DNA from 4 places in the Kitasatospora sp. NPDC023176 genome. Region 2 is predicted to be linked to each of the others. Evidence: predicted binding sites of a transcription regulator. Region 2 holds the regulator's gene; each other region holds the start of a gene.

Region 1 (7,759 bases), on a different contig from region 2:
TATCTACCCCGGTCGACGCGCGAGAGGACGACTCTCGGCGCCGTCGGGGCCACCCCATGCCCTGCCGCGCTACCAGGCAGCAGGAAGGACCGACCGTGACGGCCCGCCGAACGGTCGAGATCACCGCGGACTCCGCTCCGGAGACCGCGACCAGCACTGTGGACACCGCCGCCGAGCCGCCCGCCAGGGTCGGGTACGGCGAGCTGCTGCGCACACCCGGCGCCTGGACGTTCCTGTCCCCCGCCCTCGTCGCGCGGCTGCCCTACGCGATGCTCAGCATGGGCCTCCTGCTGCTCGTCACCCAGACCACCGGCTCGTACGGCACCGCCGGTACGGCCGTCGCCGTCGCCGCCGTCGCCCAGGCCCTGATCGGGCCGCAGACCGGGCGGCTGGCCGACCGGTACGGCCAGGCCGCGGTGCTGGTCCCGACGGTGCTGGTGCACGCGACCTCGGTCGGCGTGCTGATCGCGCTGGCGCTCGGCCACGCACCGGACTGGAGCGTGTACCTGGCCGCCGTCCCCGCCGGGGCGAGCGTGCCGCAGGTCGGCGCGATGGTCCGGGCCCGCTGGGTCTCCACCTTCACCGGGGAGGGCGCCTCGCCCGCCGCCGGCGCCAAGGTGAGCACCGCCTTCGCCTTCGAGTCCGTGACGGACGAGTTCACCTTCGTGGTCGGCCCGATCCTGGCCGCCAACATCGCCGCCCTCGCCAGCCCGGCGGTCGCGCTGGTCGTCGAGGCCTCGCTGACCCTGGTCGGCGGTCTCGCCTTCGCGGCCCAGCGGCGCAGCGCCCCCGCCCGGATCCTCCCGGAACCCGGCGTGCGGCGCGCCTCGGCGCTGGCCTCGCCCGGCGTCCGGCTGCTGGTCGGAGCCTTCCTCGGGGTCGGCGCGGTGTTCGGCGGCATGCAGGTGTCGGTCAACGCCTTCGCCGACTCGGTGGGGCAGCACGACTCCGGCGGCACGGTGTACGGGATCTTCGCGGGCGGCTCGATGCTGGCCGGCGTGCTGTACGGCGTGATCGCCTGGCGGCGGCCGGTGCAGCAGCGGATGGCCATGAGCTACACGATGCTGGTGCTGGGCTGCTCGGTGCTGTGGGCGATGCCCAACCTGGTCGCCCTGACGGTCGCCGGGCTGGTCTGCGGTCTGGCCATCGCCCCGACCCTGATCAGCGGCTACACCCTGGTCGAGACGCTGGTCGCGGACGGCGCCAAGACGGAGGCCTTCACCTGGCTGACCGGCGCGATCGGGCTGGGCCTGGCGTTCGGCTCGATGGCGGCGGGCAAGCTGCTCGACGGCCACGGGCCCTCGGTCGGGTTCCTGGTGCCGGCCGTCGGTGCCGGGCTGGGGCTGATCGCGCTGCTGTCGATGCGGCACCTGCTGGTGGCCCCGGGCGGGGCGAGCCGGGTGGTGGCTTCGTCGGCCGAGCGCGGCAACGCGGCGCAGCTCGTCGGCGCGGCCAAGGGCTGAACGCGCGGTGGGCGGTGACGCGGTACCGGCTCATCTCACACCGGATTCGCTGGACTGATCCAACGGAATACCGCATCATTGACCATCGTTAGCACTCATCAGGCGAGAGTGCCAGGAGGAAGACAAGTGCCCACGTACCAGTACCAGTGCACCGAGTGCGGCAACGGCCTGGAGGCGGTGCAGAAGTTCACCGACGAGGCGCTGACCACGTGCCCCGACTGCCAGGGACGGCTCCGCAAGGTCTTCTCGGCCGTGGGTGTCGTGTTCAAGGGCTCGGGTTTCTACCGCACCGACAGCCGCTCGTCCTCCAGCAGCACGGTGGGCGCGGGTTCGTCCACCGGCTCCTCGACGTCGACCACGGCCTCGTCGTCGACCTCGGGTTCGGGTTCGTCCGGTTCGTCGAGCTCTTCCGGCTCGTCCAGCTCGTCCAGCTCGTCGAGCAGCCCGGCTCCGGCCGCCGGCTGACCTCGGTTTCACGGGAAGGCCCGTCGGCCCCGCTTCGCGCGGGGGCCGGCGGGCCTTTTCGCGTGCCTTGTCGCCCGCTTCTCGCGCGGCCTTCCGTCGCCTTCGTCAACTTTCGAGGGCCGAATTAGCTCGTGTGAGTGTACGAAGTTATCCACAGGGGCGGGTTTGTCCACAGGCTGTGGGAATCCGTTTCCCGGTCGCGGCGGGAACGCGCAGGGTGTGGGTCATCGAGCAAGGACCGACCGAATCCGGAGGTGTCCCGATGACGACCACGAGCCCGCCCCTCTCCCTCCCCCTGCCCGCCCCCACCGTGCCGCCCCGGCGGGAGGTGCCGAGCTTCCCGCCGATCCGGCGCGGGTGCGGCAGGTGGCACCGCTGGCGCCGAGCCGTCCGACGGCGGGGCGGGGTGCCCGCGCTGGTACTGCTCGCGGTAGCCGCGGCGCTCGCCTCCGGGCCTCTGCGGGCCGGGCTGCCGCCGCCCGCCGCGGGCGCGGTGGGCCGTACGGGTTGTCAATCCGGGCTGCCGGAAGATCACCCGTAACCCAGGAACGACTTCGTCGTTCGAGGCGGCATGAAAGGCTTCAAGGAATTCCTGCTGCGTGGAAATGTCGTCGAACTCGCCGTCGCCGTGGTCATCGGCGCGGCCTTCACCAACATCGTCAACGCCTTCGTCAAGGGCGTGATCAACCCGCTCGTCGGCGTGTTCGGGACGAAGGACCTGGCGTCCTACAGTTCCTGCCTCAAGGGGCCCTGCGAGGTGAGCGGCACCGGTGAGGTCACGTCCGGAATCCTCATCCTGTGGGGGTCGGTGCTCAGTGCCGCCCTGCAGTTCCTGATCACCGCCGCCGTCGTCTACTTCGTCCTGATCGTGCCGATGAACCGGATGGCGGCCAGGCGCAAGAGCATCGCCGAGGTGGCAGCCGAGGCCGAGGCCAAGGAGGTCCAACTGCTGACCGAGATCCGCGACGCGCTGGTCGCGACGCGTTAGGGCACGCCCTCAGTCCCCGTGGTGCGGCGGGCGCTGGCTCAGGTACCAGTCCAGCCCCCGCCCACCGCTCTGCCCCGCCCCCGGGCGGTCGCCCCAGCCGGCGTCGGTGTCGTCCCGGGACTGCTGGTCCAGCGGGTCGCGGAAGAGCAGCCGGGCCTTGGCCTCGGCCTCGCGCTTCTCCTGCTCCTGCTCCTGCTCCTGCCCGTCTTCCTGTCCCTGCCGTTGTTCGTTCACCCTGTCCACTCCCCTGCCGATCCCCTGCTCACGGTCTGACCTGTCCCTCCAGCCTAAGAGGCCCATGACGCGCCTCGGGCCCCGGTGCGGAGCGCTCCGCATCAGGGCCCGGGTGGCAGGCCGTCGGCCGCCGGTGGTCAGCCACCGGCCGCCGATCGTCAGGCGGCTTCGAAGCCCGCGTGGTCGGCGATCTTCTTCAGCTCGGCCAGGGCGTGCTTCTCGATCTGCCGGATCCGCTCGCGGGTGAGGCCGTGCTGCTTGCCCACCTCGGTGAGGGTGCGCTCGCGGCCGTCCTCCATCCCGTAGCGGGAGCGGATGATCGACGCGGTGCGGTCGTCCAGCCGCCCGATCAGGCCGTCCAGCTCCTCGCGGCGGAGCATGACCATCACGGCGTCCTCGGGGGACGTCGCCCCGGTGTCCTCCACCAGGTCGCCGAACTGGGTCTCGCCCTCGTCGTCGACGGACATGTTGAGGCTGACCGGGTCGCGCGCCCAGTCCAGCACGTCCTTGATCCGGGCCTCGGTGGTGTCCAGCTCGGCCGCGATCTCGGCCGGCTCGGCCTCACGGCCCAGCTCCTTGGACTTCTCCCGCTGCACCCGTCGGATCCTGCCCAGCTCCTCGACCAGGTGCACGGGCAGCCGGATGGTGCGGGACTGGTCGGCGATCGAGCGGGTGATCGCCTGGCGGATCCACCAGGTCGCGTAGGTGGAGAACTTGAAGCCCTTGGCGTAGTCGAACTTCTCGACGGCGCGCACCAGGCCCGCGTTGCCCTCCTGGATGAGGTCCAGCAGGGGGAGGCCGCTGCGCGGGTAGCGCCGGGCGACCGCCACCACCAGGCGGAGGTTCGAGCGGATGAAGACGTCCTTGGCGCGCTCGGCGTCGGCGGCTATCGCCTCCAGCTCCTCGCGCGTGACACCGTCGGGGAGTTCGTCCCCCTCCAGCAGGTGCTGGGCGTACACACCGGCCTCGATCCGCAGCGAGAGCTCGACCTCCTCGGCGGCATCGAGCAGGGGCGTCCTGGCGATCTCGTCGAGGTACATACCGACCAGGTCGCGGTCGGCCTCGAAGTTGGTCGGGCGGGCCGCGCGAGTCCGGTCGGCCCTGTCACGAACGACGGCACGGGTGGCCATGCTTGCTCCCTTTGACTGGTGTTGCCGAGGTCTGCCTGCCTGCCCCCAGGAGGGCAAGAAGTGCGGGCCCCTGGGGGCTCACACGTAACGATCCAACGAACAGATTCCGGACAACATTCCCAAGTCGTTCAGATTCTTCCCGGCGATGCAGTATCCTGCCGGTTTTCACCCCGGCTCTGGACACTCGGTGACCGATCGGGCACCTCCGGTGCTCGCGAGCGACCGCTTCGCAAGCGCTTCTTCACCGTCCGCACACCCGACCGCCGCCCCTTGGTTGAACAGGCGGACGATCGCCGGCGTTCCCGGGCGCCCCCGAACGTCCGCCCGCGCCCACCCCCCGGCGCACGCAGGTCCTCCGCACAAAAGATGCCGAATCGCTATCACTCCAGCTCCCGATCGGCACAGCGCGCTGGGAAGGTGTCAGGCATGCACCTGACCAACAGCACGACTCCCGTCACCGTGCGTCATCGCCGCCTCCTTCGGGACGCGTCGCTCGCGCTGGGCTGCGCCGCGCTGTTCGGCCTCCTGGCGATGCTGGTGACGGGCCACTGGCACCCCCTGCACGAGTTCGACCAGGACTGGACCGGCGGACTCCACGACTACGCGCGGGACCACCGGATCTGGACCGCCGCGGTGCAGACCCTCTCCGACATCGGCGGCCCCGTCACGATGCGTGCGCTGCTCGGCATCGCCGCCGGCTGGCTCTGGCTGATCGGCGCCCGGGTGCTGGCCGGCTGGGTGGCCGCCCAGGCGCTGGTCGGCTGGGGTGCCCAGTGGGCGCTCAAGCTGGCCGTCGACCGGCAGCGGCCCGCCTTCTCCGACCCGGTCTCGCACGCCGGCGGCCCGGCCTTCCCCTCCGGGCACGCCATGGCCTCGGCGATCACCTGCGCCGTCCTGGTCGGCCTGGTCTGGTACCGGGTCGACCGCCGCGGCCGGACCATCGCCTGCTCGGTGGCGGCCGTCACCGTGCTGACCATCGGCTGGACCAGGACGGCCCTCGGGGTGCACTGGCCCAGCGACGTGGTGGCCGGCTGGCTGGCCGCCGGCGCCGTACTGGGCCTCGTGACCTCCGCGATAGAACTCTGGCGGCCGGGCGCGCTGGCCCGGGACGTCCGGCGGGTCAACTGGCGCACCAGGCCCAGGGTCCAGCGGGTCATCGTGCCGTCCGTCCGGGCGCCGCGGGCCGACGAGCCTCTGGAGGAAGCCGAGTCGGACGGCCACGGCGTCGACGGACCCGGCTGGGGCCGTAGTTGACGCACCCGAACGCCGCAGGCCCCCCGCCGGAGTCGGCGGAGGGCCTGCGAGCGGGCGGTGGCGGTCAGCCCTTGGTCGGGAGGGTCCGCACCGTGCGCCAGGCGTAGCCGAGCAGGGCGGCGGTCAGCAGCAGGAAGACCGCACTGGCGACCAGTTGGGCCTCCCAGAAGTAGCCGTTCGACTGGTACTCCACCGCCACCCCGCCGTCCGCGAGCCGGGTCAGCGAGGTCTGGTGCCCGTCCAGAACCGCGATCTGGTAGTCGGTCACCCCGCGCCCGAAGGTCGCGGTGGTGGTGGGCGCGACCAGGGTCGCCAGCTTCGGCATCGCCAGGGTGAGCGCGATCTGCGCGATCAGGCTGATGCCGATCGCCGGGACGGCCCGGCGGGTGGCGGCCGCGGCCGCGAGGCCGGTGGCGATCGCGCACAGCGCGCTCAGCACCAGGTAGGGGCCGTGGGTGCTGAGGTAGTTCTCGCTCATGTGGTCGTGCGCGACGAAGACCGGCCGGTGCATCCCGCTGATCATCACGGCGCCGGTCAGGGCCAGTCCGGAGGCCATCGCGGCCAGGATCGGCAGCGCCGCCCGGCTGACGAACCAGCGCGAGCGGCTGGTGCCCTGGGTCCAGGCCCAGACGCTGGTGCCGGTCTCGAACTCGCGGGCCAGCATGGGCGCGGCCCACACCACGGCGAGCAGGATGGCGAGGTAGGGCGCCAGGCCCTCGGTCATGCCGCTGCCCGGCCGGCTCGACACCTCGTAGAGGCTGGACGGGAGGTAGAGGGCCAGCGCGACGACGGTGACCGCCAGGGGCAGCCGGTCGAGCCGGACGGTGTGCCGAAACATGGGAACGCTGCCTTTCGGGGGCCAGGGGATCAGGAGGTCAGCCGGCCGGCCGGGACGGCGGGGCCCCGGCCCTGGAGCCGCGCAGGGTGCCCAGCACGATCTCGGTGAGCGTGGCCGCCTCCGGCACCGTCCCGCCGTTCGCCCGCACCCGCTCGGCGAGGCCGTCGACCGGCCCGTCCAGCACGATCCGTCCGTCGGCGAGCACCAGCAGCCGGTCGCAGACCGGTTCGAGGTCGCCGATCACGTGGGAGGAGAGCAGGAACGAGCGCCCGGTGGTGGCGGCGATCTCCCGCAGCCGGGCCGAGACGTCCTCCCGGGCCAGCGGGTCCAGGTCGGCCATCGGCTCGTCGAGCACCACCAGCGGCGACCGCTTGGCCAGCGCCACGGCGAGCGCCACCTGGGTGTGCTGCCCGCCGGAGAGGTCCTGGCAACGCCGGGCCAACGGGATCCCGAAGGCGTCCAGCCACTCCCGGGCCAGCTTGGCGTCGAAGCCCTCGTTCAGCGCCGCCGCGTACCCGAGGATCTCCCGCACCCGCAGCGCCCGGTACAGCGGGCGCTCCTGCGACAGGTACGACACCGCGGGCGGCTCGCCGAAGACCACTTCCCGGCCCGCGATCTCGATCCCGCCGGCACTGCTGCGGTCCAGCCCCGCGATCAGCCGCAGCAGCGTGGACTTCCCGGCCCCGTTCAACCCGACCAGGGCCGTGACGGACCCCTCGGGCAAGGCGAACCCGCAGTCCTGGAGGACCCACGTGTCCCCGTAACTCTTTCCTACGCCTCTGGCCTGAAGAACCGCCATGTGGGCTCCCTCCCCCATGACGTGCACCCTATGGCCGTCTCAAAGGGCAATTCCACCGCGATAACCGGAGGTTTCGTTTTCCGGCTGGCCACAAAGGGATTCCGAATTCCGGAAGGGGCTCCGGCCCGGTGCGGGAGGGCGACGCACGGTCTCCCGTGACGGGCGGGGTGAAGGAGGACGGGAAATGCCGCAGGCCCTCCGCCCGGGTGGGTGGAGGGCCTGTGAGCTGCGGTTCTGTTGTGCCCCAGACAGGAATCGAACCTGCGACACCGGCTTTAGGAGAGCCGTGCTCTATCCCCTGAGCTACTGAGGCGTGGCCGGTCGATGACCAGGCCGCTCACAGCCTACCGGATCGGGGGTCGGCCGGGGGTGGCGGTCCGGGGCGGCTGACGGGAGGACAGCGGAAGGGGGAGCCGGGCGGGCCGGCTCCCCCTTCGCGGTTCCCGAGGGACGGGGTCAGAGGAGGCGCAGCAGCCGGGACTGGATGGACGGCGGGTTGAGGTCGTTCTGGAGGGCGACCCGGACCTCGGTCTTGGCGTCGCCCGCGCCGACCCGCAGGGTGCCGACCTCCTTGCCCGCCTTCTCGTT
Region 2 (7,759 bases):
AGCAGGAAGCCGCGCGGCACCAGCGGGAAGACCCGCTGCTTGCCGAACCGGTCCTCCAGGGTGACGGTGAACCCCTCCGCGGTCTTCTCGCACCGCACCACCGCCCCGCAGTAGCCGGTGGCGGCCTCCTCGACCACCAGGTCCCGCTCGGCCGGCACCTCGGGTGCCGGCTCCTGCTTCTTCCACGGCGGGGTGAGGTCGGGTCCGTACTGGTGGCTGCGCATGGGGGCGATTTTACGGACGGGGCGTCAGAGGCCCGGCGCGCCCCAGACCGGGAACCAGCGGCTGAGGTCCTTCTCCAACCGCAGGTCGTTGCCCAGCGTCGCGTTGACCTGGAGCTCCAGCGGGCTGTTGCGCCGTTCGCCGCCGCCGGGCATCGGGGCGAAGGGATAGAAGGTTCCGCGCTTGTAGAGGTAGACCAGGGCCAGCGACTGGCCCTGCGCGTTGCGGAAGCCGACCAGGGAGCAGAGCAGCTGCGGGCCGAAGCCGTTCGCCTCCAGCTCGCTGTTGACCGCGTGCAGGTCGTTGACCAGTTCCGGGAGTTCCTCGGGGGTGTGCCGGGTGAGCAGCCAGGAGTAGCCGTAGCCGTCCTTGGAGGCCTCCACCGGGACGCCGCCGCGTTCGGTGTCGGCGTCCAGCAGGGCCCGGACCTGCTGTTCGACCTGGACGAAGGCCGCGCCCTCGACGGCCGCGAAGCAGACCGAGCCGAGCCCGGTGGGGAGGAACCCGGCCGCGGCCTCCAGGGTGAGCGCGGCGGACGGCACGCCGAACAGCTGGTCGAGGTCGGGCTTGACGGGCTTGGTGCGGCCGAACAGGGCGTCCAGGAATCCCACGGCGGTCCTTTCGCGAACGGGAAGGAGGGTCAGCGGCCGAGCTGCTCGGAGATCTTCGCCAGCTGGGCCAGCCGCTTCTCCAGCGTCGGGTGGGTGGAGAACAGCTGGGAGGCGGTCTCCCTGGCGCTCAGCGCGGGGGCGAAGTAGAAGGCGTTGTAGGGCTGCGACTTGCGCAGGTCCTCGGTGGGGATGGCGGCGATCTGCCCGGTGACCTTGGTGAGGGCCGAGGCGAGGGCGCTGGGGCGGCCGGTGAGCTGGGCGGCGGCCCGGTCGGCGGCCAGTTCGCGGTAGCGGGACAGCAGCCGGGTGAGCAGGAAGCTGATCGCGTAGACGACGATCGACACCAGCGGGATGATCAGCGCCGCGATGGCGGCGTTCTGGTCGTTGTTGTTGCGTCCGCCGCCCATGAACCCGCCGTACATGGCGATCCGGGTCATCGCGCCGGCGAGCACGCCGAGGAAGCCGGCGATGGTCATCACCGCGACGTCCCGGTGGGCGACGTGCGAGAGCTCGTGGGCGAGGACGCCCTCCAGCTCCTCGGGTTCGAGCCGGCGCAGCAGGCCGGTGGTGACGCACACCACGGCGTTCTGCGGGTTGCGGCCGGTGGCGAAGGCGTTCGGCATGTCGTTGTCGGCGACCGCCACGCGGGGCTTGGGCATGTCGGCCAGCGCGCAGAGCCGGTCGATGGTGCCGTGCAGCTGGGGGTACTGCTCCTCGGTCACCTGGTGGGCGCCCATGGCCCGCTCGGTGATCTTGTCGCTGAACCAGAACTGGGCCACGAACAGCCCGCCGGAGATCAGCACGATCAGCGGCCAGGCCCCGCGCAGCAGCGCGATCAGCAGGCCCGTGAAACCGACGTACAGCAGCCCGATCACGAACATCGTCGCGACCATGCGGCCGGTCAGGCCGCGGTCGGGCGCGAAACGGGTGTGCTGGCCCGAGCTCGACATTGCTTGCTCCTCCGTTCGCCGTCGCTTTCGATGCTGCCACCCGGACGGCCCCGGGGCACCACCCGCGCGTGCGGAGTGTCGTGGCGGCCGTCCGGAACTGCGGGCAGGATCACCCCGGCCGGGCCGTTCCTGCGATAGGACCCGGGCCGTACACTGGCAGGTACGGTTTTGGCACTCGTGTGTGCAGAGTGCCAAGGTCGGGGCCCTCGTCGGAGCGGCTCGCAGCATCACAGACGGACAACGTGCGAAGACGGAGGTGCGTGCCCCATGGCCGGTGAGGTCCGCCAACTGGACGACCGCAAGCTCGCCGTGCTGCGCGCGATCGTCCAGGACTATGTGGGGACGGAGGAGCCGGTCGGCTCCAAGGCCCTGGTGGAGCGGCACAACCTCGGGGTGTCCCCGGCGACGGTGCGCAACGACATGGCGGCGCTGGAGGAGGAGGGCTACATCCACCAGCCGCACACCAGCGCCGGGCGGATCCCCACCGACAAGGGGTACCGGCTGTTCGTCGACAAGCTCGCCGAGATCAAGCCGATGAGCTCCCCGGAGCGCCGGGCGATCCGGCACTTCCTGGACGGCGCCGTCGACCTGGACGACGTGGTCATGCGCACGGTGCGGCTGCTCGCCCAGCTGACCCGGCAGGTCGCGGTGGTGCAGTACCCCTCGCTCACCCGCTCCACCGTCCGGCACATCGAGCTGGTGGCGCTGGCCCCGGCCAAGGTGATGCTGGTGCTGATCACCAACACCGGCCGGGTCGAGCAGCGGATGGTCGACTGCCCGGGCACGGTCGGCGAGACGGTCCTGGCGGACCTGCGCTCGCGGATCAACGCGCGGGCGGCCGGGCAGCGGCTGCCGGACGTGCCCGGGCTGCTGGAGGAACTCCCGGGGGCCTTCGAACAGGCCGACCGGCCGACCGTCAGTACGGTCCTGGCGACGCTGTTCGAGGCGCTCGCCGAACAGAACGAGGAGCGGATCATGCTGGCCGGCACGGCCAACCTGACCCGCTTCGGGCACGACTTCCCACTCAGCATCCAGCCGGTGCTGGAGGCCCTGGAGGAGCAGGTCGTCCTGCTCCGCCTCCTGGGTGAGACCGCGGACGCCGCGATGACCGTCCGGATCGGGCGGGAGAACGCGTACGAAGGGCTGAATTCCACCTCGGTCGTTTCGGTCGGCTACGGTTCGGGCGACGAGAGCGTGGCCAAACTGGGTGTGATCGGTCCGACCCGGATGGACTACCCGGGCACAATGGGGGCGGTGCGAGCGGTGGCACGGTACGTGGGCCAGATCCTGGCCGAGTCGTAGCTCACAACCGTCGTCGGACAAACCCGGCGGCGGTGTCCAGTCGCACTACTAACAGGCGGAACAAGCGGAGCATTTGGTGGCCACGGACTACTACGCGGTACTCGGCGTCCGACGGGATGCGGGGCAGGACGAGATCAAGAAGGCGTTCCGGCGCCTCGCACGCGAACTGCACCCGGACGTCAACCCGGACCCGAAGACGCAGGAGCGGTTCAAGGAGATCAACGCCGCCTACGAGGTGCTCTCCGATCCGCAGAAGCGCCAGGTCTACGACCTCGGCGGCGACCCGCTGTCGCCCGGCGGCGGTGGCGCGGGCGGCTTCGGCGCCGGCGCGGCGGGCTTCGGCTTCTCCGACATCATGGACGCCTTCTTCGGCGCCGCGGCCGGCCAGCGCGGCCCGCGCTCGCGCACCCGCCGCGGCCAGGACGCCATGATCCGGCTGGAGATCACCCTGGAGGAGGCCGCCTTCGGCACCACCAAGGAACTCCAGGTCGACACCGCCGTCACCTGCACCACCTGCAGCGGCGAGGGCGCGGCCCCCGGCACCTCCGCGCAGACCTGCGACATGTGCCGCGGCAAGGGCGAGGTCTCCCAGGTGACCCGGTCCTTCCTGGGCCAGGTCATGACCTCCCGCCCGTGCCCGCAGTGCCAGGGCTTCGGCACCGTCGTGCCGACCCCGTGCCCCGAGTGCGCCGGCGACGGCCGGGTGCGGGCCCGCCGCACCCTGACGGTCAAGATCCCGGCCGGTGTGGACAACGGCACCCGGATCCAGCTGGCCGGCGAGGGCGAGGTCGGCCCCGGCGGCGGCCCGGCCGGCGACCTCTACGTCGAGATCGCCGAGACCACCCACACGGTCTTCCAGCGGCGCGGGGACGACCTGCACTGCACCGTCACCATCCCGATGACGGCCGCCTCGCTCGGCACCCAGGTGCCGCTGCAGACCCTGGACGGGCTGGAGGAGGTCGACATCCGGCCCGGCACCCAGTCCGGCCAGTCGATCCCGCTGCACGGCCGGGGCATCACCCACCTGCGCGGCGGCGGCCGGGGCGACCTGATAGTGCACGTCGAGGTGCAGACGCCCACCAAGCTCGACCCCGAGCAGGAGGAGCTGCTTCGCCGGCTCGCGGTGCTGCGCGGCGAGGAGCGGCCGTCCGGCCAGTTCGCGCCGGGCCAGCAGGGCCTGTTCTCGCGTCTGAAGGACGCCTTCAACGGCCGGTAGCCGTCCGGGAGGGGGTGCCGGGGCTCGCCCGGCACCCCCTTCGCGTTCCCCCAAGCCCCACCCCTCCGGAGGTTCCCCGTCATGACCGCGCCCGTCTTCGTCGTCGAGACCGAGCGGATCGCCGCCGCCGCGCCCGGGGCCGTGGTGCGGCTCGACGGCGCGGAGGGGCGGCACGCGGCGGCGGTGAAGCGGCTGGCGCCCGGCGAGGCGGTGACCCTGGCGGACGGGCTGGGGCTCGGCGTGGACGGCACGGTCGCCCAGGTGCTCGGCAAGGACGCGATCGAGGTCACGGTGGCCGCGGTGCGGCGGGAGCCGGAGCCGGCGCCGCGGATCGTCGTCGTCCAGGCGCTGCCCAAGGGCGACCGCGGCGAACTCGCCGTGGAGACCATGACCGAGGTCGGCGTGGACGTGGTGGTCCCCTGGGCCGCCTCGCGCTGCATCACCCAGTGGAAGGGCGAGCGCGGCGCCAAGGCGCTCGCCAAGTGGCGGGCCACCGCCCGGGAGGCGGGCAAGCAGTCCCGCCGGCTGCGCTTCCCCGAGGTGCGCGAGCCGATGACCACCCGGCAGCTGGCGCCGCTGCTGGCCGGCGCCGCCCTGGCCGCCGTGCTGCACGAGGAGGGCGCCGAGCCGCTGGCGCAGACCGCGCTGCCGGCCGGCGGGGACATCGTGCTGGTGGTCGGCCCGGAGGGCGGGGTCTCCCCGGAGGAGCTGGCCGCCTTCGCCGAGGCGGGCGCGAAGCCGTACCGGCTGGGCCCGTCGGTGCTGCGCACCTCGACCGCCGGGGTGGCCGCCGGGGCGCTGCTGCTGGGGCGCACCGGCCGCTGGGCGTAACCCCACCCGCAACTCCCGTGCGCCCGCCGGGAGTCTGGGGAAAACGGAGCGGCTCGTACCCGCACCTGCCTAGGCTGACCGCGTGACGGACTCCCTGAGCACCTCTGCGGGCGCCTATCTGCGCCACCCCCATCTGCACGGTGAGCTGGCCGCCTTCGTCGCCGAGGACGACCTGTGGCTCGCCCCGCTGGACGGCGGGCGGGCCTGGCGGCTGACGGCCGATCACCTGCCGGTGCACCACCCCCGGTTCTCGCCGGACGGGCGGCACCTCGCCTTCACCTCGACCCGGGACGGCGCCCCCGAGGTGCACGTGGTGCCGGTGGACGGCGGGCCGTCCCGGCGGCTGACGTACTGGGGCAACGCCGAGACCCGGGTGCAGGGCTGGACCGCCGACGGGCGGCCGATCGCCACCACCGGCGCGGGCGAGGCCGGTGTGCGGCGCTGCTGGGCGCACGCGGTGCCGCTGGACGGCGGCGAGCCGGTGCGGCTGCCGTACGGGCCGGTCGGCGGGCTGGCCTTCGAGCCGGACGGCGACCAGGTGCTGCTGGTGAACGTCAACAACCGTGAACCGGCCTGGTGGAAGCGCTACCGGGGCGGCCGGGCGGGCAAGTTGTGGATCGGGCGGGACCGCTTCACCCGGATCCACGAGGAGCTGGACGGGCAGCTCGACTCCCCGCTGTGGGTCGGCGGGCGGATCGCCTTCCTGTCCGACCACGAGGGCGTCGGCGAGCTGTGGTCCAGCCGCCCGGACGGCTCGGACCTGCGCCGCCACAGCACCGACCCGGACGGCTTCTACGCCCGCAACGCCACCACCGACGGCAGCCGGGTGGTCTTCCACCGGGCCGGCGACCTCTGGCTGCTGGACGACCTGGACACCGCCGCCCCGCGCCGGCTGGACGTCCGGCTGGCCGGGCCGCGCACCGGCCGGCGCCCCCACCCGGTGCCCGCCGCGTACTGGCTGGAGTCCGTAGCCCCGGACCGCACCGGCCGGGCCAGCGCCGTGGTGGTGCGCGGCGGCGTGCACTGGCTGACCCACCGGGAGGGCCCGGCCCGGGTGCTGGACGAGACCCCGGGCGTGCGGGCCCGGCTGGTCCGGGTGGTGCCGGGCGAGGACGGCGCCCAGGGCGTGCTCTGGGTGTCCGACGCCGAGGGCGAGGACGCCCTGGAGTACGCCCCCGCCGTCCACGACCCGGAGCGGCGCCGGCTGGCCGGCGGGCGGCTGGGCCGGGTCAACTCGCTGGTGGTCTCCCCGGACGGCAAGCAGGCCGCGCTGGGCGTGCACGACGGCCGGGTGCTGCTGGTCGGGCTGGCCGACGGCGCCGTGCACGAGCTGGACCGCAGCACCGACGGCGAGGTCAGCGGGCTGGCGTTCAGCCCGGACTCGGCCTGGCTGGCGTGGTCCCGTCCGGTGCACCGGATGGGCCCGTACTCGCTGCGCCAGATCGTGCTGGCGAACACGGCGACCCGCACCGTCGGCGCGCTCACCCCGCAGCGCTTCCTGGACACCTCGCCGGCCTTCACCGCGGACGGCCGCTACCTGGCCTTCCTGTCGGTGCGCAACTTCGACCCGGTCTACGACGCGCACGCCTTCGACCTGTCCTTCCCGAACGGCTGCCGCCCGTACCTGGTCACGCTCGCCGCCGACACGCCGTCCCCGTTCGGCCCGCAGCGGGCCGGGCGCCCGCTCGGCGGGGAGGAGGACGAGCCCAGGGCCCGGAAGGCGGACGTCGAGGAGGCAGCGGACGGGGCCGCGCCGGCCACCAGGGTGGACCTGGACGGCATCGCCGACCGGATCATCCCCTTCCCGGTCGAGGGCGGCCGGTTCCACGCGCTGCGCGCCGCCAAGGACGGGGTGCTGTGGACCAGGGCGCCGCTGCTCGGCGAACTCGGCGACGAGGCGGCCTCCCTGGACGACGAGCGGCCCCGGCCGGTGCTGGAGCGCTTCGACCTCAGGAAGCGCCGGGTGGAGCAACTGGTGCACGGGCTCGACGGGTTCGCGGTCAGCGGGGACGGCGCCCGGGTGGCGGTGCTGGACGAGGGCGAGCTGCGGATCGTCCCGGCCGGCCACAAGGCCGTCGGCGAGGACGACGAGATCGCCGTCGACCTCGCCCGGCTGCGGGTGACCGTCGACCCGGCCGCCGAGTGGCGGCAGATGTACGCCGAGAACGGCCGCCTGATGCGGGACAACTTCTGGCGCCCCGACCTCGGCGGCCTCGACTGGGCGGGGATCCTGGACCGCTACCGGCCGCTGGTCGAGCGGGTCGGCTCGCACGACGAACTGGTCGACCTGCTCTGGGAGGTGCACGGCGAACTCGGCACCTCGCACGCCTACGTCGTCCCGTACGGCCGCTACACCGAGCCCGCCCGGCGCCAGGGCCTGCTCGGCGCCGACCTGGTCCGGGACGGCGGGCAGTGGCGGATCGGCCGGATCCTGCCCGGCGAGTCCTCCGACCCCAGGGCCCGCTCGCCGCTGGCCGCGCCCGGCGCCGCGATCCGCCCGGGCGACGCCGTGCTCGCCGTCAACGGCCGCCCGGTGGACCCGGTCACCGGCCCGGCCCCGCTGCTGGCCGGCACCGCCGGGCAGCCGGTCGAGCTGACCGTGGCCGGCAAGGACGGCGACCGGCGCC
Region 3 (7,759 bases), on a different contig from region 2:
TTGAGGTGCTCGGCCCGCAGGCCGCCGCCGATCAGGATCCGCTGGGTGTAGCCGGGCTCGCCACTGCGGGCCAGCTCGGCGGCCAGCACCGCGCGGCCGGCGTCCACCCCGGCGGCCGCGCCGGAGGTGAGGAAGGTGTCCAGTCCGGGCAGCGCGCCGACGGCGGCGCGCAGGGCGGCCCGGTCGGCGCTGTGGTCGATCGCCCGGTGGAAGGTCCAGCGGCAGCCGGCGATCGCCCCGGCGACGGCCGTGGTGGCGGCCAGGTCGACGGCGCCCTCGGCGTCGAGGAAGCCGAGGACGAACTCCTCGGCGCCCTCGGCCCGCAGCGCAGCGGCCCGGGCGCACAGCTCGTCCAGGTCGCCGGGGGCGAAGCCGTCCCGGATCCGGAGCATGACCCGCAGCGGGATGCCGACGGCGGCCCGGATCCGGGCGAAGTCCTCGACGGAGGGGGTGAGTCCGTCGGCGGCCATGTCGGTGACCAGTTCGAGCCGGTCGGCGCCGCCCGACTCGGCAGCCTGGGCGTCCTGGGGCGTCAGCGCGATGACTTCGAAAATTGGTCTAGACATATCAGACAGCCTGCCACATCCCCCTACCCCCGGCGAGACCGCGCCCCCGTTCCGGTCGCACCGGCCCGGGGGCGCCCGTCACCCGTCCCGTCACACCCGCCCCGGCACCATCCCGAAGGTCTGCCGCCGGCCGAACCGGCGCTCCGCCACCGCCACCAGCACCAGCAGCGCCACCACCGGCACCGCCACCGGCAGCAGGTGCGAGATCCCGCCGGACTCCCGCCAGATGTTGAACAGGCTGCCGGGCCCGGTCAGCACCAGCACCGCCAGCCCCACCGCCGCCGGCCCCATCCGCCCGCGCAAGCCGGCGAAGGTCAGCAGCATCGGGGCGATCAGCATCACCACGAACCACTGGAGGTCCAGCGGGAAGGTCGTGTCGTCCCAGTTCTGGACCGCCTCCAGCAGACCGCCCGCGGCCATCGAGGCCAGCACCAGCCCACCCGTCCGCAGGCCGGGCCGCGGCAGCAGGTCGGTCGGCGCCGCGATCAGCAGCAGCCCGGCCACCACGAACGGCAGCGTAGCCATCCCGACGTAGCCGACCCACCAGACGTCGAGACCGGACGTCCGCCAGGCGGCGTCGCCCAGGTCGTACAGCCCGACGGCGCCCAGCAGCAGCGCGGTGACCCGAACGGCCGTCCAGCGCCCCAGCAGGGCCGCCACCCCGAGCAGCAGCGCCGCCGCCGGCGGGCCGAAGGCCCGGACGTGGTTGCCGAACGAGTCGTCCCAGGCCAGCCACCTGGTGGTCCGTTCCAGGGTGGCCAGCCAGGGCACCATGGTGGCCCCGACCACCGCACCGGCGATCATCGGCGCCACCAGCGCGAGCAGCCGTCCGGCCGCCGAGGCGCCGGTCAGCCCGAGCCGCACCCGCAGCCCGTACACCGCCAGGCCGAGCACCTCCCGGGCGACCGCCGCGCGACCGCCGGCGGCCGTCGTGTCGGCGAACACCTCGGCCAGCTCCTCACCGCGCTCACGGCGGTACTGCGCCGGGTAGAGCTGCAACGCGGCCCGCAGCACCGCCGAGGGCGCGGGACCGATCACCGGCATGGTCATGAGAGTCCTCCCGCGGCAGGCCGCCCCTGCGACCCGCTCTTCCCCGGCAGCATCGACCGGATCTTCGTCAGCCGGCGCTCGGCCTCGGTGGCGACCGCCCGCAGGCGCCCGGCCTCGGCGGCCAGCGCGTCCCGTCCGGCATCGGTCAGCGCGTAGCTGCGCCGGGCCCGGCCGTCCACCACCTCCTCGGCGGCGACCTCGATCAGGCCCTGGGTCAGCAGCCGGTCGAGGGCGCCGTAGAGGGTGCCGGTGCGCATCTTGACCCGGCCGTCCGAGATCGCGGCGACCTCCTGGATGAGCGCGTAGCCGTGTCTCGGCGCATCGGCCAGGGCGGTGAGCAGCAGCAGCGTGGGCTCCTGCATGGAGCGTTCTGTCATGCGACTACATATATCGTCAACCTACCTATAGGTCCAGTACCGGGCCCGTCCGCCACAATGTGCCCCATGCCGACCGAGGACCTGCTCATCGACTGGATCGCCCTGCTGCACCGCTGCGGCACCACCGACGACCCCGAACCGTACGGCCGGGAGCTGCTGCGCCGCTGGTCCGAGCCCTGGCGCCGCTACCACACCACCGAGCACCTGCGCGCGATCCTGCGCCACGTCGACGACCTCGCCGGGCACGCCGCCGACCCGGACGCCGTCCGGCTCGCCGCCTGGTTCCACGACGCCGTCCACCGGCCCGACCGCACCGAGAACGAGGAGCGCAGCGCCGCCCTCGCCGTCCGCGCGCTGACCGCCGCCGGCCTGCCCGCCGACCGCGTCGCCGAGGTCGAACGGCTCGTCCTGCTCACCGCCACCCACGCCCCGGCCCCCGGCGACCACAACGGCGAGGTGCTCTGCGACGCGGACCTCGCCGTCCTCGGCGGCACCCCGGAGGCCTACGCGGCCTACACGGCCGCCGTCCGCGAGGAGTACGGCTTCGTCCCCGAGCCGGACTTCCGCACCGGCCGGGCCGCCGTCCTGCACCGCATCCTGGCGCTCCCCGCCCTCTACCGCACCCCCGCCGCCCACCACCGCCTCACCGCGGCGGCCCGCACCAACCTGACGGCCGAACTCCAGCGGCTCGGCGAGAGCGACGAGAACGGCGAGAGCGTCGAGAGCGTCGAGAGCTAAGCCAGCTCCCCCACCGGCGCCACCACCGCGCCCTGCTTGCCGCACACCCAGTGCGGCTCCGGTCCCAACTCGGGCTCCACGCCCAGCGCGTGCGGGTCCCCGTCGGCCGCGCAGACGGTGCACAGCGGCCACCGCCCGTACGCCTCCAGCAGCGCGTCCTGGACGTCCTGGGCGACCAGCCCGAGCACGTACTCGGTGCCGTCCGGCCACTGCTCCAGCCACCACCGGCGGTGGGTGACGGCCTGCTCCACCAGCGAGACGACGGCGGCGTCCGCCACGTCCCGCGCGGTGAGGTCGGCCAGGATCAGCGCCCGGGCGTTGTGCAGGGCGGTCTCGATGTCGTCGGAAGCCATCCGTCCATTCTCCGTGGACCGGCCGCAGGGTCAAAAACCCGGAAACGCCGCGTGGGCGGCCCCCCGAAGGGAACCGCCCACGCGGACGAGGATCAGCCGATCCGATCGGAACCCGATCAGGATCAGAAGTCCATGTCACCGCCCGGCATGCCGCCGCCGGCGGCCGCGGCGGCCTTCTCCGGCTTGTCGGCGATGACGGCCTCGGTGGTGAGGAACAGCGCCGCGATGGAGGCGGCGTTCTGCAGCGCGGAGCGGGTGACCTTGGCCGGGTCGATGATGCCCGCGGCGACCAGGTCGACGTACTCGTTGGTGGCGGCGTTCAGGCCGTGACCGGCGGGGAGGTTGCGCACCTTCTCCACCACGACGCCACCCTCCAGGCCGGCGTTGGTCGCGATCTGCTTGATCGGGGCCTCCAGCGCGACCTTGACGATGTTGGCACCGGTGGCCTCGTCGCCCTCCAGCTCCAGCTTGTCGAAGGCGACACCGGCCTGCAGCAGCGCGACGCCACCACCGGCGACGATGCCCTCCTCGACGGCGGCCTTGGCGTTGCGGACGGCGTCCTCGATGCGGTGCTTGCGCTCCTTGAGCTCCACCTCGGTGGCCGCGCCGGCCTTGATGACGGCCACGCCGCCGGCCAGCTTGGCGAGGCGCTCCTGGAGCTTCTCGCGGTCGTAGTCCGAGTCGCTGTTCTCGATCTCGGCGCGGATCTGGTTCACCCGGCCCGCGACCTGCTCGCTGTCGCCGCCACCGTCGACGATGGTGGTCTCGTCCTTGGTGATGACCACCTTGCGGGCGGTGCCCAGCAGGTCGATGCCGGCGTTCTCCAGCTTGAGGCCGACCTCCTCGGAGATCACGGTGCCACCGGTGAGGATGGCGATGTCGCCGAGCATGGCCTTGCGGCGGTCGCCGAAGCCCGGGGCCTTGACGGCGACGGACTTGAAGGTGCCGCGGATCTTGTTCACGACCAGGGTCGACAGGGCCTCGCCCTCGACGTCCTCGGCGATGATGACGAGCGGCTTGCCGCTCTGCATGACCTTCTCCAGCAGCGGGAGGAGGTCCTTGACCGAGCCGATCTTGGAGTTGGCGATGAGGATGTACGGGTCCTCGAAGGTCGCCTCCATCCGCTCCAGGTCGGTGGCGAAGTAGGCGGAGATGTAGCCCTTGTCGAAGCGCATGCCCTCGGTGAGCTCGAGCTCCAGACCGAAGGTGTTGCTCTCCTCGACGGTGATGACGCCTTCCTTGCCGACCTTGTCCATGGCCTCGGCGATGAGCTCGCCGATCTGGGTGTCAGCGGCGGAGATGGAGGCGGTGGAGGCGATCTGCTCCTTGGTCTCCACGTCCTTGGCCTGGGCCAGCAGCTGGTCCGAGACGGCGGCGACGGCCTTCTCGATGCCGCGCTTCAGGGCCATCGGGTTGGCGCCGGCGGCGACGTTGCGCAGACCCTCGCGCACCAGGGCCTGGGCGAGCACGGTGGCGGTGGTGGTGCCGTCGCCCGCGACGTCGTCCGTCTTCTTGGCGACCTCCTTGACGAGCTCCGCACCGATCTTCTCGTACGGGTCCTCGAGCTCGATCTCCTTGGCGATGGAGACACCGTCGTTGGTGATCGTGGGGGCGCCCCACTTCTTCTCCAGCACGACGTTGCGGCCCTTGGGGCCGAGCGTGACCTTCACCGCGTCGGCGAGCTGGTTCATGCCACGCTCAAGGCCGCGGCGAGCTTCCTCATCAAAGGCGATGATCTTGGCCATCAGAAGTGGTCCTCCGGGACACGGTCGACTGCTCGGACCAAGGGGTGCCCGCGACGGACGGCCCTGGTGTGCGGAGGGTCCATTCCCCTGCCGCTCCCGGGGGCCTCACCGACCCGGTCCGCTGTCACTCTCACACTGTGAGTGCTAACGCCAATGATTAGCACTCCAGGTGGTCGAGTGCAAGCCCAATCGCCAACCCGCGAGCCGCCGTCCGGGCCCGCGCGGGAACGCGAACGGGCCCGTACGACGCGTGTCGCACGGGCCCGTCGAGAAGCAGGAGGTCCACCAGCGGTGGGCCGCGCCGAGCTCCTGGAGTCGGAAGGGGTCAGACCGCCGCGCGGACCATGTCCGCCTGCGGGCCCTTCTGTCCCTGGGAGATCTCGAACTCGACCCGCTGGCCCTCCTCGAGGGTGCGGTAGCCGTCCATCTGGATCGCGCTGTAGTGGACGAAGACGTCCGCACCACCGTCGACCGCGATGAAGCCGTAGCCCTTCTCCGCGTTGAACCACTTGACGGTGCCCTGAGCCATTCCGAACTCCCCTAGTGCTGTGCTGGCCCTTCACGGGCCCGCAGGTCGCGGGCCCGGGTCTGGTTTTGAAGGCCGGCCCGGGGAACCCCCCCTGAGCGCAGCCGTGCACGCCGCAACCCTCCGCACGGGGCGCCGGGACGGCTTCCGTGAGCGGGTGATTACGTCGACCGCCGCTGAATGTATCCGGACCGACGCCCTCTGCAACAGGGTCAGCCGCCGGGAATTCCGCTGCCCTACCAAGGGACAAGAGCGAACAAACCGGGAGGAAATCGGCATTACGCGCCGGACATAGCGGACGAATTACTCAAATGCCTGCAGGAATTCTGACATCTGCCTGACATGTTTCCCGGTCCGACCCCGGCCCGGTCTCCCCAGCCGGTCCCACGACCGGCCCCAGCGGCCGGACGACCTCCGGCGACGCACCCCGTCCGCCGGGAGCGAAACCCTGTTCCCAGCAGAGCCACACTCTACTCCGACTTGACCCCGAAATATTCCCGCCGAAATGCACGCAGCCGCCCGCACATACGGAGAGTCGAATTCCGTACGTACGGGCGGCGCGGAAATGGCGCGCGGCTCAGCAGCCGCCGGCCACCGCCGGAATGATCGAGACGCCGGCGCCGTCCTTGATCTCGGTCGCCAGGCCCTCGGCGAACCGCACGTCGTCGTCGTTCACGTACACGTTGACGAAGCGGCGCAGCTTGCCGGTGTCGTCCAGGATCCGGGCCGAGATGCCGGCGTGGTTGCGCTCCAGGTCGGCGATGACCTCGGCCAGGGTGGCCCCCTCGGCGGTCACCTCGGCCGCGCCGCCGGTGTAGGTGCGCAGGATGGTGGGGATGCGGACGTTGGCGCTCATGACTCTCCTTGCGGGGTGGGAGGCGGTTCAGGCGGACGCGAGGCCGGCGGAGTGGAAGGCGTCCAGGGTCGGCCGGATGACGGCGGTCATGCCCGCCTCGGAGACGGCGTCCAGCGTCTTCAGGCCGTCGCCCGTGTTGATCGCGACGGTCTCCTTGGCCGGATCCAGCTGACCGGTCTCGACCAGCTTCTTCAGCACGCCGACGGTCACCCCGCCCGCGGTCTCGGCGAAGATCCCCTCGGTGCGGGCCAGCAGCCGGATCGCCGCCACGACCTCCGCGTCCGTGACGTCCTCGACCGCGCCGCCCGTGCGACGGGCGATGTCCAGCACGTACGGGCCGTCCGCCGGGTTGCCGATCGCCAGCGACTTGGCGATGGTGTCCGGCTTCACCGGCTTGATCACGTCTCGCCCGGCCTTGAACGCCGCCGACACCGGCGAGCAGCCCTCCGCCTGGGCACCGAAGATCCGGTACGGCCGGTCCTCCACCAGACCCAGCTTGATCAGCTCCTGCAGCCCCTTGTCGATCTTCGTCAGCTGGGAGCCCGAGGCGATCGGGATGACGATCTGCTCCGGCAGCCGCCAGCCGAGCTGCTCACAGATCTCGTACGCCAGCGTCTTGGAACCCTCGCCGTAGTACGGCCGCAGGTTGACGTTCACGAAGCCCCAGCCCTCGCCGGCCGGATCCCCGATCAGCTCCGAGCAGAAGCGGTTCACATCGTCGTAGGTGCCCTCGATGCCCACCAGCTCACCGCCGTACACCCCGGCCATCACGACCTTGCCCTGCTCCAGGTCGTGCGGGATGAACACGCAGGAACGGAACCCGGCCCGGGCCGCCGCCGCGCCCACCGCGCCGGCCAGGTTGCCGGTCGAGGAGCAGGACAGCGTGGTGTACCCGAACGCCCGGGCCGCCTCGATCGCACACGCGACCACCCGGTCCTTGAACGAGTGGGTCGGGTTGCCGGAGTCGTCCTTGATGTGCAGCTGCGCCGTGAACCCGAGCTCCCGGCCCAGGTTGTCCGCCTTCACCAGCGGAGTCCAGCCGGGGTTCAGATTGGGCTTCGACGCCACATCGGCCGGCACCGGCAGCAGCGGCGCGTAACGCCAGATGGACGCGGGGCCGGCTTCGATCCGCTTGCGCAGCTCCTCGGCGCGCTCGCCGCCGAACTCGTACGCGATCTCCAGCGGCCCGAAGCACTCCAGGCAGGCGAAGCTGGGGCCGAGCGGGAAGCGGGTTCCGCACTCCCGACACGACAGGGCGGCGGCGGGGCCGAGGTCGACGGGCTGGGATCCCTGCGGCCGAAGGCCGGGGGAGGGTGCGGCAGTGTCGATAGCCATGATGGCGGAGGCCTCTCTCCTCATCTTCCCCGTGGCGCGGACGCACCACAGGCCGGAATTGGCACCTGTCCCGCCGGGGCCTGTCGACGACAGCCGCGCGAGAAGGTTGCCGGGACGTCAACGGGCCGTTCCCTCAGTCCCTCTGGATGAGCTTGTGAAGTTATGGTTCAGCGGCGACCCCGGCGTGCGAAGGTCCGACCGCTGTACGAAGAC
Region 4 (7,759 bases), on a different contig from region 2:
GTCCCAGAGCAGCTGGCCCTCGGCGCGGCCACTGCGGATGCCGCCGGTCTTGGTCTTCGGGTCGGCGGTCGGGGTCGCGCCGTCCAGCGCCGCGCTGAAACCGAACACCACGCCGTTCTGCTGCGCGAAGCGCACCACGTGCTCGATCTGCCGACCGTCCGTCCCGGTGCCGCTGGGGTTGCGGCTGTACACCGAGTAGCTGCCCGGGGTGGGCTCGATCGAGCCCGGGGTGACCGCGAAGGCGGCCGCGACCTGCGGGTTCTTCTTCGGGTCGATCAGCCAGACGAAGTGGCTGCCGACCGAGTAGACCACCCGCGTGCCGCTGCCCGAGGTGGCCGGCAGCGGCGGGACGGTCGGGGTGGCCGAGGCGCTGGGCGTCGCGGAGGCGGCCGGGCCGGTGGACGTCGAGGCGACGGTCGGCCGGGCTCCGCCCGCGCGGTCCTGCGCACCGTTGGCCTGGAAGGCCAGCAGGCTCACCACCGCCAGGGCCCCCAGGGTCAACCCCGTGACCACCACTCCAGGACCCATCTTCGCCACGTGCCCGCTCCCGCCGCCGTCCGCTGTTCGTACGGCCCTAATCGTGCCAGGTCCCCCGGGCGGGTCGGCAGCGCCCAGTACGTGTGTTCCGGATGGGGACACCAGCTCGATCAGCCGGTCGGCCCAACGTCGGTCTAACCTTGACCCGTGCTGCTGCTCGCGTTCGACACCGCCACCCCCGCCGTCACCGCCGCCGTCCACGACGGCACGGCCGTCCTCGCCGAGACCCACCAGGTCGACGCCAGGCGCCACGGCGAACTGCTGCTGCCCGCGATCGACCAGGTCCTGCGGGCCGCCGGAGTGGACAAGAGCCACCTCACCGGCATCGCGGTCGGCGTCGGCCCCGGCCCGTACACCGGCCTGCGGGTCGGTCTGGTGACCGCCGCCGCGCTCGGCCACGCGCTGGGCCTGCCGGTGCACGGCGTCTGCACCCTGGACGCGATCGCCTTCCAGGCCCGGGCCGAGGGACTGGCCGGGCAGCCGTTCACGGTGGCCACCGACGCGCGCCGCAAGGAGGTCTACTGGGCCTCGTACGACGCCGACGGCAACCGCACCGAGGGCCCCGGCGTGGACCGCCCGGCCGAGCTGACGCCCGCGGCCCGCTCGGTGGGCGCCGGCGCGCTGCTCTACCCGGACGCCTTCCCGGGCGGCCACGGCCCCGAGCACGTCTCGGCCGGCGCCCTGGCCGGCTTCGCCGCGGCCGAGCTGGCCGCCGGGCGCGAGCTGCTCCCGAACGTGCCGCTGTACCTGCGCCGCCCGGACGCCCAGGTCCCGGCCGCCTACAAGACCGTCCTAGGGGGCAAGGCGGTGCTCCCGGCGTGAACCACGGCACCACCCTGCGCCCGATGCGCTGGTGGGACATCGAGCCGGTGATGGACCTGGAGTTCAGGCTGTTCCCCGAGGACGCCTGGTCCCCCGGGATGTTCTGGTCCGAGCTCGCCGAGGCCCACCCCGGCGGCACCCGCCACTACTCGGTCGCCACCACCACGGACGGCACGATCGTCGGCTACGCCGGTCTGATGACCGTCGCCGGCGAGGGCGACGTCCAGACCATCGCCGTCGACGACCGCCACCAGGGCGGCGGCCTCGGCACCGCCCTGCTCACCGACCTGATCCACGAGGCCGCCCGGCGCGGCTGCGCCGACCTGCTGCTGGAGGTGCGGGTGGACAACCAGCGCGCCCAGCGGCTGTACGAGCGCCACGGCTTCGAACCGGTGGGCATCCGGCGCGGCTACTACCAGCCCGCCAACATCGACGCGCTGGTGATGCGCCTCGAGCACCCCAGCACTGACCCGAAGGACCCTAAGGACACCCCCCATGGCTGACGAACCGCTCGTCCTCGGCATCGAGACCTCCTGCGACGAGACCGGCGTCGGCATCGTGCGCGGTACCACGCTGCTGGCCGACGCGGTCGCCTCCAGCGTCAACGACCACGCCCGCTTCGGCGGTGTCGTCCCGGAGATCGCCAGCCGCGCCCACCTGGAGGCGATGGTCCCGACCATCCAGCGCGCCCTGGACACCGCCGGGATCAAGGCCAGTGACCTGGACGGCATCGCCGTCACCGCCGGCCCCGGCCTGGCCGGCGCGCTGCTGGTCGGCGTCAGCGCGGCGAAGGCGTACGCCTGGGCGCTGGACAAGCCGTTGTACGGGGTCAACCACCTCGCCTCGCACATCTGCGTCGACCAGCTGGAGCACGGTCGGCTGCCCTCGCCGACGATGGCCCTGCTGGTCTCCGGCGGGCACTCCTCGCTGCTGCTCAGCGAGGACATCACCACGGACGTCCGCCCGCTCGGCGCGACCATCGACGACGCGGCCGGCGAGGCCTTCGACAAGGTCGCCCGGGTGCTCGGCCTGGGCTTCCCGGGCGGCCCGATCGTCGACCGGACGGCCCGCGAGGGCGACCGCAAGGCGATCAACTTCCCGCGCGGCCTGAGCGGCAGGAACGACCCCGAGTACGACTTCTCCTTCTCCGGTCTGAAGACCGCCGTCGCCCGCTGGGTGGAGGCCAAGCGCCGGGCCGGCGAGGAGGTGCCGATCGCCGACGTCGCGGCCTCCTTCCAGGAGGCGGTCACCGACGTGCTCACCCGCAAGGCCGTCAAGGCCTGCAAGGACAACGGCGTCGACCACCTGATGATCGGCGGCGGCGTCGCGGCCAACTCCCGGCTGCGCGAGATGGCCCAGCAGCGCTGCGACCGGGCCGGCATCCGGCTGCGGGTGCCCCGGCCGGGCCTGTGCACCGACAACGGCGCGATGGTGGCGGCGCTGGGCTCCGAGATGGTGTGGCGCGACCGCGCCCCCTCCGCCCTCGACCTGTCCGCCGACTCCTCGCTGCCGGTGACCGACGTCCACGTGCCGGCCGCGGTGATCGGGCACGGCGACGTCCACGGCCAGGCCTACGACGCCCTCGGTGGCGGCGCCGCGTGACCGTCGCCGCGATGTGGGAGGCCCGGGCGGCGGACGGCCGGGGGGCCGAACTCGCGGCCTGGGCACGGGAGTCCGCGCTGCCCGCGCTGCGCGGCGCGGCCGGGCTGGAGCGTCTCGAACTGCTCACCGCGCCCGGCACGGGGGCACCCCCGGCCGAAGGCGGGGGGAGGGTGCTGCTGATCGCCTGGTGGAGCGGCGAGCCCGTGCCGGTCGCCGACCCGCCGGCCGAGCTGCTCGGCCGCCCGGTGCACCGCTGGTCCTTCACCAGTGAGCACGTCGAGTAGGCCGTGGACGGGAACCGCCACCGCGGCCGCTACCGTGCATAGCTGAGAGAGAGCTGGACGGGACCGGGAGCGCGCTGCGGTGAACAGGGACGGGCTGAGCAGGACCAGGACGTACGCGGCGGGGGCGCTGGCCCTGCTGGCCTTCGCCACCGCGTGCGGCGACAACGGGGGCGGCGGCAGCGCCGCCCCGGCCGCGAGCACGGCCGCGCCGGCGGCGGCCAAGCCGACCGGCGGCGCGCCGAGCGCCGCGGCCACCACGCCCGGCGCGGCCCCGGCCCAGGGCGACGCCGCGGCCTGGGCGAAGTGGAACCTCAAGCCGCTGGCGCCGGCCCCCGCGCCGCCCGCCGACAAGCCCATCAAGCTCGAACGCACCGGCACCGTACCGGTGTTCAGCGATGTGAAGACCGCCGACAAGGTCGTCTTCATCACCATCGACGACGGCGCCGAGAAGGACCCGAAGTTCGTCGAGATGCTGACCGACCTCAAGGTGCCGATCTCGATGTTCCTGACCAAGGACATCGTCAAGAACGACTACGGCTACTTCAAGCCGCTCCAGGCACTGGGCAACCACATCCAGAACCACACCGTCACCCACCCGGTGATGAGCAAGCTCCCGGCGGACAAGCAGAAGTCCGAGATCTGCGAGGACCAGGCCGCGCTCACCCAGCAGTACGGCACCGCCCCGCTGCTGTTCCGCCCGCCGTTCGGCGACGGCGCCAACACCCCCACGCTCAACACGTCGGTGCAGCAGTGCGGTCCGCGGGCGATCGTGCTCTGGCGCGAGTCGATGCAGATCCACGACATGCAGTACCAGGCGGGGGACAAGAAGCTGAAGTCCGGCGACATCATCCTGGCGCACTTCCGCGGCCCCAAGGAGCTCAAGGGCGCCACGATGACCCAGATGTTCGCGGACCTGCTGGCCCGCATCCAGGAGCAGGGCTTCTCGGTGGCCCGGCTGGAGGACTACATCCAGGCGCCGGCCTCGTAGGTCAGACCGGCTGTCCCAGCATCATCAGCGGCCCGGCGTCGGTGCGGCTGAGGATCACCGTGACGGCGTTCGGCCCGGAGGGCTTGAGCTGGCGGCGCAGCTCCTCCGGGGTGATCGCCATCCCGCGCTTCTTGATCACCACCGTGCCGACCGCGCGCTCGCGCAGCAGCGCCTTCAGCCTCTTGACGTTGTACGGCAGCACGTCGGTGAGCTCGTAGGCGTGCGCGTACGGGGTGGCGACCAGCCGGTCCGAGGTCACGTAGGCGATCTTCGGGTCGATCAGCCGGCCGTCGACCTGCCCGGCCACCTCGGCCACCAGGTGCGCCCGGATCACCGCGCCGTCCGGCTCGTACAGGTACCGCCCGACCGGGCCGGCCGGCGGGTCGGGCAGGTCGCCGCCGGTCAGGGTGGCGCCGTGCGGCAGCAGGGTGGCGCGGTGCGGGCGGGTCGCCCCGGTGCCGAACCAGAGCACCGCCTCCTTGACGTCCCCGTGGTCGGAGACCCACTCGGCCTCGGCGTCCGCCGGGACGGCCTCGTGCGGGATGCCCGGGGCGACCTTCAGGGCGCCGATCGGGGTCCGCCGGCCGGCCTCGATCGCCCAGGACAGCGGCGGGGCGTACGCCTTCGGGTCGAACACCCGGCCGCGCGAGGTGCGCCGGGCCGGGTCGGTGAACACCGCGTCGTAGCCGGTGACGTCCACCTCGGCGACGTCCGCGCAGCGCACCTCGACCAGCTCGGACAGGCCCAGCGCGGCGGCGTTGGCCGCGGTGGCGGCGCAGGCCGCCGGGTCCCTGTCGACGGCCAGCACGTGGATCCCGGCCCGGGCCAGCGCCAGCACGTCCCCGCCGATGCCGCAGCACAGGTCCGCGAGGCGCCGTACGCCCAACTCGGCGAAGCGGCGGGCCCGCCACTCGGCCACGCTGCGCCGGGTGGACTGCTCGACCCCGTTGGGCGTGAAGTACATCAGGTCGGCGTCCGCCCCGAACTTCGCCCGGGCCCGCTGCCGCAGCCGCGCCTGCCCGAACGCCGCCGACACCAGCTCCGCCGGGTGCTCCCGCCGCAGCCTGGTGGCCAGCGCCAGCTCCTCCTCGGGGGCGAACTCGCGCAGCTCGGCGAGCAGGGCCTGACCCTCGGGGGTCAGCAGGGGCTGGAGGTTCTCGGTGTCCACGGGGTCATTCTGACCGGTCAGCGGCGGTGCGGGCGTTCCGTTCAGCGCCAGAGGACGCCCGAGGAGAGGGTCGCGGGCAGCAGGAACGGCGAGAGCGCGGCGACGACCGGGAGGAGCTGGTAGCCGGACCGCCGGGTGCGGACGGCCACCAGCACGCCGGCCACCAGGGCGGCGATCGGGGCGGCCGTCATCCCGACGCCCAGGAAGGCCCAGCCGTGCCCGTCCCCGTCGTCCCCGGCGCCGGGGCCGTTGCCGAGGCCGGCGATGAAGGAGAAGACGACGAACGGGAGCACGACCCCGATCAGGGGCAGTGCCAGCAGGGCGAGGGACACGTCCTTGAGCGGGGCCGGGCGGACGTGCGTCGGGAGCGAGGTCATGGCAGGAGTCTGGCCGCCCGGCCGGGGATCGCACATGAGTACGGCTACTCATCCGTAGCCTGGGCTCCTGGGGCGCGCCGTTGGCACTCTGGTTGACTGAGTGCTAACGGCAGCCTATGGTCGTCCTTGGCACTCCCCCCGTGGGGAGTGCTAATGCGAAGACGTGTGTCTGACCCCCGCGACGGCAGGCACGCAGGTTCGCCCCTACCCGTTAGAAAACCCCGTAATCTCCGAAGGGGAGCTCGGACGTGACCACCAGCAGCAAGGTTGCCATCAAGCCGCTCGAGGACCGCATTGTGGTCCAGCCGCTCGACGCCGAGACCACCACGGCCTCCGGCCTGGTTATCCCGGACACCGCCAAGGAGAAGCCCCAGGAGGGCGTCGTCCTGGCTGTCGGCCCGGGCCGCTTCGAGGACGGCCAGCGTCTGCCGCTCGACGTCGCCGTCGGTGACATCGTCCTGTACTCGAAGTACGGCGGCACCGAGGTGAAGTACCAGGGCGAGGAGTACCTCGTCCTCTCGGCGCGCGACGTTCTCGCCATCATCGAGAAGTAAACGCAGCACCGAGAAGCAAGTCGTTCCGACCCGCCCCGGATCCGTGTCCCAAGTGACAGGGGCCCGGGGCGTGGTTGTTGGTTCACGTAGTTCGGCGGCCGGCCGGCCGCAGCCCCGAGGGAATAGGGAACATGGCGAAGATCCTGCAGTTCGACGAGGACGCCCGCCGCTCGCTGGAGCGCGGTGTCAACAAGCTGGCCGACACCGTCAAGGTGACCATCGGCCCCAAGGGCCGCAACGTCGTCATCGACAAGAAGTTCGGCGCCCCGACCATCACCAACGACGGTGTCACCATCGCCCGTGAGGTCGAGCTGGACGACCCGTACGAGAACCTTGGCGCGCAGCTCGTCAAGGAGGTCGCCACCAAGACCAACGACGTCGCGGGTGACGGCACCACCACCGCCACCGTGCTGGCCCAGGCCCTGGTCAACGAGGGTCTGCGCAACGTCGCCGCCGGTGCCGGCCCGGCCGCCCTGAAGAAGGGCATCGACAAGGCCGTCGCCGCCGTCTCCGAGCACCTGCTGTCCGTCGCCCGCGAGATCGAGGGCAAGGACGACGTCGCCGCCGTCGCGTCCCTCTCCGCGCAGGACACCCAGGTCGGCGAGCTGATCGCCGAGGCGATCGACAAGGTCGGCAAGGACGGTGTCATCACCGTCGAGGAGTCGAACACCTTCGGCGTGGAGCTGGACTTCACCGAGGGCATGCAGTTCGACAAGGGCTACCTGTCGCCGTACTTCGTCACCGACGCGGAGCGTCAGGAGGCGGTCCTCGAGGACCCGTACATCCTGATCAACCAGGGCAAGATCTCCTCCATCCAGGAGCTGCTGCCGCTGCTGGAGAAGATCCTGCAGTCCGGCGCCTCCAAGCCGCTGCTGATCATCGCCGAGGACGTCGACGGCGAGGCCCTGTCGACCCTGGTCGTGAACAAGATCCGCGGCACCTTCAACGCCGTCGCCGTCAAGGCCCCGGGCTTCGGCGACCGCCGCAAGGCGATCCTCGGCGACCTGGCCGTCCTCACCGGCGGCACGGTCATCTCCGAGGAGGTCGGCCTCAAGCTCGACCAGGCCGGTCTGGACGTGCTGGGCACCGCCCGCCGCGTGACCATCACCAAGGACGAGACCACCATCGTCGACGGTGCCGGTGACTCCGAGGCCGTGGCCGGCCGCGTCGCCCAGATCAAGGGCGAGATCGCCGCGACCGACTCCGACTGGGACCGCGAGAAGCTGCAGGAGCGCCTGGCCAAGCTGGCCGGCGGCGTCTGCGTCATCAAGGTCGGCGCCGCCACCGAGGTGGAGCTGAAGGAGCGCAAGCACCGCCTGGAGGACGCCATCTCGGCGACCCGTGCCGCGGTCGAGGAAGGCATCGTCGCCGGCGGTGGCGCCTCCCTGGTGCACGCCGCCAAGGTGCTGGACGGCGGCCTCGGCCTG

Evidence for each region. Region 2 encodes HrcA, which represses chaperone genes, less so after heat shock. Its sites were predicted from a motif close to TTNGCACTCNGNNNNNCNGAGTGCNAA; they were not measured.
Region 1: ACZ3YL_RS13065 (FmdB family zinc ribbon protein) is a predicted target of HrcA. The motif match lies at 1,552-1,578, and genes of this name have one in related genera.
Region 3: groL (chaperonin GroEL) is a predicted target of HrcA. The motif match lies at 4,987-5,013, and genes of this name have one in related genera.
Region 4: groES (co-chaperone GroES) is a predicted target of HrcA. The motif match lies at 5,859-5,885, and genes of this name have one in related genera.

The regions. Positions count from the first base shown of each region.
Region 1 covers NZ_JBVHIP010000007.1:96,992-104,750, forward strand. The annotation lists gene ACZ3YL_RS13060 (MFS transporter) at 96-1,463, shown strand; gene ACZ3YL_RS13065 (FmdB family zinc ribbon protein) at 1,590-1,928, shown strand; gene mscL (large conductance mechanosensitive channel protein MscL) at 2,500-2,916, shown strand; gene ACZ3YL_RS13075 (hypothetical protein) at 2,926-3,150, opposite strand; gene ACZ3YL_RS13080 (sigma-70 family RNA polymerase sigma factor) at 3,309-4,280, opposite strand; gene ACZ3YL_RS13085 (phosphatase PAP2 family protein) at 4,707-5,534, shown strand; gene ACZ3YL_RS13090 (hypothetical protein) at 5,599-6,372, opposite strand; gene ACZ3YL_RS13095 (ABC transporter ATP-binding protein) at 6,410-7,189, opposite strand; tRNA gene ACZ3YL_RS13100 (tRNA-Arg) at 7,412-7,484, opposite strand; gene ACZ3YL_RS13105 (serine hydrolase) at 7,628-7,759, opposite strand, start outside.
Region 2 covers NZ_JBVHIP010000004.1:236,187-243,945, reverse strand. The annotation lists gene ACZ3YL_RS08995 (DUF3097 domain-containing protein) at 1-224, opposite strand, end outside; gene pspAB (PspA-associated protein PspAB) at 249-833, opposite strand; gene htpX (zinc metalloprotease HtpX) at 863-1,783, opposite strand; gene hrcA (heat-inducible transcriptional repressor HrcA) at 2,051-3,085, shown strand; gene dnaJ (molecular chaperone DnaJ) at 3,162-4,301, shown strand; gene ACZ3YL_RS08970 (16S rRNA (uracil(1498)-N(3))-methyltransferase) at 4,383-5,132, shown strand; gene ACZ3YL_RS08965 (S41 family peptidase) at 5,215-7,759, shown strand, end outside.
Region 3 covers NZ_JBVHIP010000007.1:298,247-306,005, forward strand. The annotation lists gene ACZ3YL_RS14020 (copper homeostasis protein CutC) at 1-566, opposite strand, end outside; gene ACZ3YL_RS14025 (hypothetical protein) at 657-1,616, opposite strand; gene ACZ3YL_RS14030 (PadR family transcriptional regulator) at 1,613-1,993, opposite strand; gene ACZ3YL_RS14035 (HD domain-containing protein) at 2,060-2,731, shown strand; gene ACZ3YL_RS14040 (hypothetical protein) at 2,728-3,084, opposite strand; gene groL (chaperonin GroEL) at 3,207-4,829, opposite strand; gene ACZ3YL_RS14050 (cold-shock protein) at 5,155-5,358, opposite strand; gene ACZ3YL_RS14055 (MoaD/ThiS family protein) at 5,933-6,211, opposite strand; gene thrC (threonine synthase) at 6,239-7,546, opposite strand; SAM riboswitch class I at 7,564-7,699, opposite strand.
Region 4 covers NZ_JBVHIP010000006.1:306,315-314,073, forward strand. The annotation lists gene ACZ3YL_RS12615 (hypothetical protein) at 1-528, opposite strand, end outside; gene tsaB (tRNA (adenosine(37)-N6)-threonylcarbamoyltransferase complex dimerization subunit type 1 TsaB) at 685-1,359, shown strand; gene rimI (ribosomal protein S18-alanine N-acetyltransferase) at 1,383-1,862, shown strand; gene tsaD (tRNA (adenosine(37)-N6)-threonylcarbamoyltransferase complex transferase subunit TsaD) at 1,855-2,961, shown strand; gene ACZ3YL_RS12635 (hypothetical protein) at 2,958-3,245, shown strand; gene ACZ3YL_RS12640 (polysaccharide deacetylase family protein) at 3,325-4,233, shown strand; gene ACZ3YL_RS12645 (THUMP-like domain-containing protein) at 4,235-5,401, opposite strand; gene ACZ3YL_RS12650 (hypothetical protein) at 5,443-5,778, opposite strand; gene groES (co-chaperone GroES) at 6,027-6,332, shown strand; gene groL (chaperonin GroEL) at 6,464-7,759, shown strand, end outside.